Regions from separate parts of the Anaerosinus gibii genome, predicted to be linked through region 2. Evidence: riboswitches for the same ligand, from Rfam matches in the RefSeq annotation. Region 2 holds a riboswitch; each other region holds the start of a gene.
The links. A riboswitch is a leader RNA that binds a small molecule or an ion and turns the genes downstream of it on or off. The one in region 2 is predicted to bind cobalamin.

Region 1 (3,285 bases), 910 kb from region 2:
TTTGTCAGGAACTCTATGATCTTGGTATTTCGTATTACCTGCGTAATTATAATATGCCATTTCGCGTTTTGCTGTCACAAACCACTCCATATCAAGCGTCAATTTATCTTTTTTATAGGTAGCTCCCGCAGAAAATTGTAATCTGGCTTCATCTTGCATCCAATCACCATCACCATCTTTTGCTTCCGGATTTCCATAATAAGCACCTAGATTAAGTTGCAAATTATCATTCAACTTTTTCGTATATTCCATTTCTACACCCGTATTTCTAAATTTATCACGATTAATTTGAATGCTTGTATTTTCATCACCACCTGGAATTACTGTGTTTTCTTTTACCCATTTAAATTTATTTTTTACATCCATTTTGAAAACTGCTAGCTTAAAAGACTCCGTATCATGAATCACTTTTAAACCAGTTTCATAATTCCATCCCTCTTGTGGCTTTAATGGAATTGCTGTAGATACAGCAGCCGATCCATAAAAAGGTGAATTCGATGCCGGAAGCTCAAACGATTTACCAATATTCACATACCAGGAAGTATTATCGTTGATTTTATAAAGCGTTTGTATTTGTGGTAAAAAGATATTTTGTGCATCATCATACTCATTTCCCTTCACAAAATGCTCTCTTGCACCAATCGTCGTTGAAAATCTATCATTGATTTGATTGGTATAAGAAAGGTATAATGCATAACTGTCTCTATCAAAGTCACCTGTATGAGCACCCTTGTTTTGCGTATAGCTTTCGCGATGTACATTAATGCCGCCTACCAAGGTATCTTTTCCATCATTAATATCCCATGCTTTTTGCGTATTAAAATCAATGCTGCTTAAATCCGTATTCGTTGTAGCACCTTTATAGCCTCTTAGCTTATTCTTATTATAAGTAATCGTAGATTTTAATTGATTCTCCGTGTCATCATAGCTCAAATTTACATTTTGTCTATTATCATAATATAAATTTTCTTTAGTAAGCTTCGTCCAATCTTTTGTAGCATTATCATAGGAAAACTGTTTATAAGTACTATCTGTATCTGAATATGCGTAAGTCATTGTTAATTTATCATTAATATTATAATTCATAAAGATAGAGTCTCTCGTCCCTTTATCTTTTGAAGTCTTTTTCGTTGTTGTAGCAAATAGTGGATTATAATCATCGATAGAATTATAGAATTCGCGTTTATAAAAAATACTAACATCATCCGCATTTACGCCCACGGAGTAGTTTTTATTATAATTGCCCGTTTGCGCTGTTACACTTCCGCCAACTGTACCAGATTTTTTCGTAATAATATTAATGACGCCGCCCATAGCTTCTGCACCATATAAAACGGCATTTGAACCTTTTACAATTTCAACTCGATCTACTGCTTCTACTGGAATAGAGCTCATCATACTATTATAATTCATTAAGTTTACAGGACTGCCATTCACTAAAATAAGCGTACCCTTATCCATCCCACGGATATTAATACGCGAATACATTGCGCCATAATCACCGCCACCATTTCCATATGAATAGCTATTAATCCCAGGAATGCGCTCAATTGCTTCAAAAACAGTCGCTGCACCACTATCTTTTAACTTTTGTGCGGTAATTACCGTCGTCGTTGCCGGTGTGTCTAAATCTTTTGTTTCAATACGTTGCGCCGTAACGATTACTTCATCTAATGTAAACTCATCAAGCGTTGCTGTTTTCATTTCTGCTGCTGGTTTTTCTTCCTTAACCGCAACATCCCCAGCTTCCTCCGCATGTCCTACCGCACCACTAAGCACAAAACTTGTCCCCATTAACATCGTAAGAAAAATCTTCTTGTACAAATTTCTTTCACTTCTTAACATTTACTCTTCCCCTTTTATCTTTCATCATCTATACAAAGGATAATCTATAGCCAATCTTTCATGGTCCTACAGCTTCCTCTGAAACAAAATAAAAAACCCTTTCCCATGATTGGGAAAGGGCAAAATATTGCGCTATATACTAAGTATATAGCGCAATATCCCCTTCCTGTCTGTCGCAGGTCTAACGGTGATCTTACAATGGGCAGTTCTTCTGACTTAGGTTCATCGCTTCTTCTGCCTTCCCAGAAATTCTCCAGTGACATTATAGAAGTTGCTCCCCTTACAGCGGCGGGACCGTATCGGATTCTACCGATTTCCCTATTAAGCCTTGCGGCACCCCTTGTGCAAATATGCTATTTTAAACAACGATTGTCATTATAAACTATATAGTGGTCATATAGTCAACATTTTTCTACGAATTTTTTCACATAGAAAAAGTCTCCAGCCATAGAGAATATCTCTATGGCTGGAGACCCATTTTATTTAACCTATTATAATTATATTCTTATTTTTACTTAATCATCTCAATAACGTCTTTCGTCAAGTCTGTACCACCATACAGCATTTCTTCTGCTTTAACAACTTGATGGATTCCTTTTGCTTGTGCCGCTTTAGCAATTGCTTGATTTATCTTCGTTTGAATCGGTTCCATGACTTCCAATTGTTTTTTCGCCAAAGCTTGGTTCAATTCTTTTTCTAATGCCATCTTTTCCGCATCATTTAACGTTGCCGCCCTAGAATGATATTCTTGCTGCGATTTTTGCTGTTCTTGCTGTAGCGTCATCTCTGCTTTATTTATATTAGGATATGCAGCAAAAACCGCCTGCAAGTTAACATATCCAAGACTTTCCGCTGCTTCTGCTTTAGAAATCCCACCATTTGCAAGTCCAAATAAACAAACTACAGAAACCATAACCGCTAAAAATATTTTTTTCATTTTAAAACGCTCCTTAATATACATTATAAATTCTATTTTTTATGTAAACTATTATTATTCTGCCCAAATTTTCTGCATAATCTTAGGATAAGCATCCTTTAAATGTTTTACTATCATATCTAGCATCAGATGAACCATATTACTATCAAATGTTTCCTCAACAAATGGGAGGCAAACATCAAGATATAAATTATAATCTGTGCCTATATAGTATTTAAAAATTTTAAAGTCTCTATTGATTTCATTTATAAACTCAACTATTTCCCCTTGTTTTTTCTCATCAATACCGGTAAATATTTGTGTTCGAATAAGCGTAAAAATACTTTCGTCAATAATAATACCCATTGGTAACATCTGACTATTCACTTCTATGCGCGATCTGAAAACAACACTCTTCAATTCATCGTTCATCACTTCTACATTGAACACATGAATTTCATTTTTTTCTAAAAATTTTTGAAAGTTTTCTGCTTTCTCATTCATTTGGTCACTCGTTTTTTTGA
Region 2 (3,285 bases):
GGAGTTCTTTAATAAATTGCACAGCTAAACCTCTTTTCTTTGTAGATGAATATCATTGTAGCATGTTCATACTGAAACGACAAATGATAAACAAAGCTGCCTCAGTAGGAGTTGTAACTCTTACCGAGATACATGATCGATCGGATAAAAATACGCCCTAAGAGAATAAACTCTTGGGCGTATTTTACTATGCTTTTTAATTGAATTTTTTTAGCATATCAATAAGTTGTGTTGCATGCAACATTTCTGCTTCTGCAAAATGTGCAAACATTTTTGCAGCTTCTGGGTCATCAAATGCATGTGAAAATCGTTGGTAGTTTCTAATTTCCTCTTGCTTTTGACAAAGTGTTTGCTCCATTGTTTTTTTGATATCAATATGACTCAATCAAATCACCTCCTATAGATAGTTATAACCATCTATAAAAGCAATATTTATAAATAGAGTTCTTAATTCAGATGGAGTTTTAACTCCATCTGAATTTTAGAAATCGTTATCCAGGGATTTAGTCGCTCGCCTGTGCTCTATGGATATAACTCCCGCTTGTAGAAGATGGGAGTCTTAGAGCAGGTTAATCATCGGATAAAGGATGAAGAACCTAAAAATGATTGTTTCCAATTTATTCTTCTTTTCATAGATTATAATAAGGAAGTTTATTTCTGTAAGAAGTACTTATTTGTATACAAAAACGGAGCAGAAGATAATGCAAATCTGCAAAAAAGTGAAAAGGGGGAAACTATGAAAAGAAAAATAAAAAAATCGTCATCAACTTTTTATGTGTGTTACCTCTATGGATCCTTTCCATTTTGACAGCATATGCTTTTCCACCATCATCCACACCACTGTATAATGGGATAGATGCTTTTGGCAATCTCAATGATTAGCAGAGATATGTTTTTTTATGCAATTTTAAAATGATTATTGAGGTGAAAGTAATATGCAACCAGTGACGACAAATCCGTTTTTAAATATAGCAGTCAACATGTCCATTATATTTTTTGTGTTATGCTTTTTTGGCTATGTGATTCGATTCATTCACACAGAAAATTGGCGATATCGTCGTAAAAGGCTCTGGAAAAAGTGAAAATAAGCTAATGATTGCGATTATGTTAGTTGCCGCGATATTGTCCTCTATTCGTTCTAATAAAGGAACGACTGATGTTATTATTGGCATTTGTTCAGTTGCGAAAATCCCTGTATCTAGGCAGTTGATGCCACTAGCATTTGCTGCTGGGTTTGGTGGGATTATGACGATGATTGGAACGCCACCTAATATTATTGTTACTGGGACGTTGGAATGGAAAAAGTGGTGCGGGCAAATTCAGATTTTTAAATAACTTTATGTTAGTTTGCATAAATTTGTTGGTAAAATAAGAATTTTTGTAAAAAAATATACGCAAACACTATTGACATAAATAAATCATAGTGATAAGATAAGCCTTGTTTATGAGAGTAAATAAAATTTCATATATAGAATTAGGTGTCCGAAAGGACTTAATAGGGAAGTTTGGTTAAATGCCAACGCGGTCCCGCCACTGTATTAGGGAGCGAACTCAACAAATGTCACTGGAAAAAATTCTGGGAAGACTGAGCGAGCGATGAACTAGAGCCAGGAGAACTGCCTAATTAACAATCACCGTTTGACCTGCGAGCGATGGGAAGGAGATTTATAGATTTCTAAATCTATTTATCTCGACTTATATTTGTCGAGATTTTTATTTAGTAAATATATATTAACTTTAAATCCTTCTTTGCAATTGTAGGCAAAGAAGGATTTTTTATTTTAGTCAAAAAGTTTTCTCCGCTTCTTAGCTTTGGTGGAGAACATTGCTCATATATTTATTTTTTATTGTACTGGGCGTATGCCCGATGTTTCCGCTCGGAGACATCCTTTTTCAAACAAGGGGGAGGCACTCTTGTCTTCCCTTTTTAATAAAAACTCTTTAATAGGTTACCAGTATGCTACAAGAAAGGATTAGGAATATGAAACAAACAGAAGAAAAAGAGCTGCAAGAAGCTGAACTTCCAAAGGTTAGCTTTGATGAGTTTGTTGCTCCTGATTATGAGGAGTGGAAACAAGAAGCAATTGCTACGTTAAAAGGTGGCAGTTTCGAGAAAAAATTGTTTACGAAAACCTATGAGGGCATTACTTTAGAGCCAATGTATACTATGGAAATGGCACCGAATCCAGAAGAATTATCAAACTTGCCTGGCATGGAAAATTATATGCGGGGAACACATGAGGGGGGCTATATAACAAAGCCTTGGCTTATTGCGCAACAAATGGATGATGTTATTCCAGCTGAATTAAACAAATTAATTAAACATGAGTTGGAAAAAGGTGCAACTGCCATCAATATTAAACTTGATGCACTTACAAAACAAGGACAAAATGGTGATAAGATTGACAAGCAAATTCAAAAGGGTGGTGTATCAATCAGTACGATTCAAGATATGTACGAAGTTTTTGCTGGATTGGATTTGAGAAAGTATCAATTATATGTCAATTGTGGTGCAAATAATAGCTTGATGATTAGTATGCTCAGTGCAATGTTAAAAGCGAATTCTCAGAAACTTACTGATGTACATGGCTGTATTGGTGCTGATCCAATTGGTGTATTGGTAGCAAAAGGGGAGTTATCTGCATCGTTAGATGATTTATTCGATGAACTTGCAAAAACAGTGAAATGGACAGAAAAAAATGTGCCAGAGTTAAGAACGATTATCTTGGATGGGCAAGTGTATAGCGATGGTGGAGCTAGTGCTGTTCAAGAATTAGGTTATGTTTTGGCTACGGCGATTACTTATATTCGTGAATTACAAAAACGTGGACTAGAGATAAATACAATTGCGAAACAAATGCAATTTACTTTTTCATTAGGTGCAATGTTCTTTATGGAAATTGCAAAACTTAGAGCAGCAAGACAGTTATGGTCTAAAGTTGTTGAAAGTTTTGGCGGTGATAAAGAAGCACAAAAAATGATTATTCATGCATGTACTGCGAACTTTAATAAAACAGTATATGATCCATATGTAAATATGCTTAGAACAACAACAGAAGCCTTTTCTGCGGTTGTTGGTGGTATTGACAGTTTAGAAGTGCAACCCTTTGATTCAGCGATTCGTTTAGGTGATGAGTTTTCTAGACGTATTGCAAGAAACACGCAGATTATGTTACAAAACGAATGTAATTTATGTCAACCGGTCGATCCAGCAGGTGGATCCTGGTATATTGAGTCTTTAACAAAACAAGTAGCTGAGAAGTCATGGCAAGTAATGCAACAGGT
Region 3 (3,285 bases), 180 kb from region 2:
TATACTAAACCCGGCATATCCACTATTCGCCCAAACTGACTGCAACGCAATACTAAATGCTTCCATTTATTTATACCTCCTGTAAATAATTCTTTTTACTTTAATAGAGTTAATCGTGTATCTCTTTTATCGAGGTAATTCTCACGTCGCGATACCCATACGCCATAATTGCTGTGGTGATAACTGCAACCAACTCTTTTTCCTGTAATTTATCTGGTAAATCATCTTCAGAAACAACAACTGTCGCTGGCTGCATAGGTGCAGTCGAAATAATTTTTTCCGTGTTTTTTTTCTTCGTCGGATCAATAAAATGAATAAACTTAATCATACATCCAAGCAACCATAAAACACCGAATACAATGGTCATGTTAATTAACATGATTAAAAAGGGATTTGTTGTTACTGGTTCTCCATTCATAAAAACCCCACCTTTCTTCGTATTTTGTATACATATTAAACGTATCAAAAAATACCCTATAAGTAGAAATACTATATAAAAGTGGATTTTCCTTGTCGTTTTAGTAGAAATTATTAAATATCTTACAAATCCCAAGGATTTAACACTTGAAAAAATTTTTTATAAGTGAACTTTATCAACAGTTCGTCTCATAACTAAAGTCTTTAACTAGATTAAATATATGAAAAGATATGCACCCTTAATGCATATCTTTTCATATATTTTAATATTTTATTATTTCAAAGCTTCAAGAGCATGTTCTACATAAATTGCTTGAATTGCCACGTTACGTCCAATTCCACCAAATTGAACTTTAGTTTTATAACCATCCTTTTCAATCATAGATTTCCAAGAATCTTCTTCATCACCAGCCATATCATTATTGGCATGATCACCAGACACTACCATCAATGGCATAAATACTGCAGATTTATATCCACGTTCTTTAAACATCGCATACATGTCTTCAAAATTTGGATGGTCAACTTCTTCAACAACACCAATTAAAACAGACATTTTTTCAGCATCAAATGCAGCTTGTAATGTTTTATAAGTGTTGCCAAATGACTTGTTATTATCACGCGGCGAGCCATGCCCCATGAAAATGACAGCTTCATCTTTTTCTAAAGCTGGGAATTGTGTTGCTAAAGCAGTAGCCACAATTGCATAATCTTTTTCGTCAGTCATCAAAGGTTTTCCCACGGAAACTTTAGCAAACTCCTTTTCAAATTTGCTAACTGTTCCTAAAACTTTTCCTTCGTATTCTTCTCCATGAATCAAATGCGTTGGCTGAATTAAAATATCTTCATAGCCTTCTGCTTTTAATTCTTTTAATGTTGTTTCTAAATCATTTACTTTAATTCCTTGGTTTTCTAACATACGTTTCATTACTATTTTAGATGTAAACGCTCTTCTAAACTCACGATCAGGGAAAGCCTTCTTTAATGCATTTTCAATCCCTTCAATATCATTTTGTCTAGCTTCCTCAAAAGTAGTACCAAAACTTACAACAACTAAAGCTTTTTTACTATTTGCCTGTGCAACAGAAGCTCCCGTCATAAATACCGCTGAAACAGAAAAAACAACTGCCATTACTCCACATAATAAAGTTTTCATAAAATCCTCCCATATTTTCATCTTTAGAAAAATAAAAACCTTTTCTACTTCGCATAGAAAAGGTTCATCATATTCAGTAATAAATATAAGACTGACGAATCCCCCTCCCTATCGCTCGTAGGTATAACGGTGATGTTAAACAGGCAGTTCTCCTGGCTCTAGTTCATCGCTCACTCAGCCTTCCCAGAATTATTTCCAGTGACATTTTTGAGTTTGCTCCCTATTACAGTGGCGGGACCGCGTTGGCATTCAACCAACTTCCCTATTAAGTCCTTGCGGACACCTGTTTCTTTTATTTAATTTTACAATTGAATCGATTCGTGTCCAATAATACCATTAATGAATACCACTGTCAATAAAGACTATAACAATTTCTTAATTTTTCCTATGTAAATCTCTTGTACCTCTTTATTTTCACAAATTCCATGCGGATAAACTTCCACCTCATACCCCGCCTGTTTTAATCTATTTTTCCATGAACTTTTATCATCAGTCAGCAATTCCTGTTCTACATGTCCACCCGCAATAAATAATAATGGCATGAGAATAATTCTCCTGCCTTTAGACTTTACCGCCAAACGCTCTACTATATGCTCAAGACTAAAACATTCCTCCATTAACCCAATAAATACAGGAAGCTTGATTTTATTAAATGTTGATTGCAATAATTTATATTCTTGTAAGCACCGATTTTTTACACCATGCCCCATGAAAACAAATTCACAATCATCGAAATTCTTAAACTGCTTTTGTAGTGCACGGGCTAATAAAGTATAATTCACTTCATTTTCGCTTGCAGTTCCAACATACATTAATGGTTTTCCAATTTTTAAACTATTAAAAATCTGCCTCATTTTTTCTGCAACTTTAACAATTTTCTCTTCATACTCTTTTCCTGTCGCCAAATTTGTTGGCTGTATAACAACATCTAAAATACCTGCTTGTGCAAAGTCTTCTAAACATTCCTGAACACTTTTAACAGTAATTCCTTTGTTGTTAAGGTTTTTAGAAATAAATACTGAAGTAAAAGCGTTTTTGACAACTGCATCTGAAAAATTCAATTCTACTTGTTTAACAAAATCATTCAATAATGAATGTGCGTTTAAATTTGCAGATCCAAAACTTGTAATTAAAATTCCTTTTTTCTTTTCCATTTCAAATTCCTTTATGATAATAAAATAACAAAAAGCCCTCTAACCTATGTGTTAAAGGACTTCTATCTCATAAATGGTGATCCACCCGCGACTCGAACGCGGGACACCCTGATTAAAAGTCAGGTGCTCTACCGACTGAGCTAGTGGATCAAAATGGCTGGGGCAGCTGGACTCGAACCAACGCATGCGGGAGTCAAAGTCCCGTGCCTTACCAACTTGGCTATGCCCCAGTATTTTATGGGGTGACTAGTGGGTCTCGAACCCACGAATACCGGAGCCACAATCCGGCGTGTTAACCGCTTCACCATAGCCACCATAAAAACTGCTGTAAACCGTCATTTATTATAACAAAGCAATAACTTTATGTCAACTTCTTTATAAATAAATGGTGACCCTGGCAGGACTCGAACCTGCGACCCTTTGATTCGTAGTCAAATACTCTAATCCAACTGAGCTACAGAGTCACGTGCTTTACTTGTAATATTATATATATAAACAAATAGATTGTCAACATAATTTTTAAAGATATTTCAATAATTTTTAAAATGATTTATTTTG

Region 1: another riboswitch for cobalamin. It lies ahead of P3F81_RS03420 (TonB-dependent receptor plug domain-containing protein); the one in region 2 lies ahead of P3F81_RS07880 (methylmalonyl-CoA mutase family protein).
Region 3: another riboswitch for cobalamin. It lies ahead of P3F81_RS08720 (sirohydrochlorin cobaltochelatase); the one in region 2 lies ahead of P3F81_RS07880 (methylmalonyl-CoA mutase family protein).

Annotation. Positions count from the first base shown of each region.
Region 1 covers NZ_CP120678.1:740,931-744,215, reverse strand. The annotation lists gene P3F81_RS03420 (TonB-dependent receptor plug domain-containing protein) at 1-1,845, opposite strand, end outside; cobalamin riboswitch at 2,030-2,201, opposite strand; gene P3F81_RS03415 (OmpH family outer membrane protein) at 2,357-2,782, opposite strand; gene P3F81_RS03410 (YbjN domain-containing protein) at 2,837-3,285, opposite strand, start outside.
Region 2 covers NZ_CP120678.1:1,655,921-1,659,205, reverse strand. The annotation lists gene P3F81_RS07895 (NUDIX hydrolase) at 1-22, opposite strand, end outside; gene P3F81_RS07890 (ferritin family protein) at 197-385, opposite strand; gene P3F81_RS07885 (SLC13 family permease) at 1,093-1,335, shown strand; cobalamin riboswitch at 1,460-1,638, shown strand; gene P3F81_RS07880 (methylmalonyl-CoA mutase family protein) at 1,982-3,285, shown strand, end outside.
Region 3 covers NZ_CP120678.1:1,837,028-1,840,312, forward strand. The annotation lists gene P3F81_RS08710 (sodium ion-translocating decarboxylase subunit beta) at 1-66, opposite strand, end outside; gene P3F81_RS08715 (OadG family protein) at 110-418, opposite strand; gene P3F81_RS08720 (sirohydrochlorin cobaltochelatase) at 692-1,573, opposite strand; cobalamin riboswitch at 1,699-1,875, opposite strand; gene P3F81_RS08725 (sirohydrochlorin cobaltochelatase) at 1,936-2,727, opposite strand; tRNA gene P3F81_RS08730 (tRNA-Lys) at 2,802-2,877, opposite strand; tRNA gene P3F81_RS08735 (tRNA-Gln) at 2,882-2,957, opposite strand; tRNA gene P3F81_RS08740 (tRNA-His) at 2,966-3,041, opposite strand; tRNA gene P3F81_RS08745 (tRNA-Arg) at 3,114-3,191, opposite strand; gene map (type I methionyl aminopeptidase) at 3,278-3,285, opposite strand, start outside.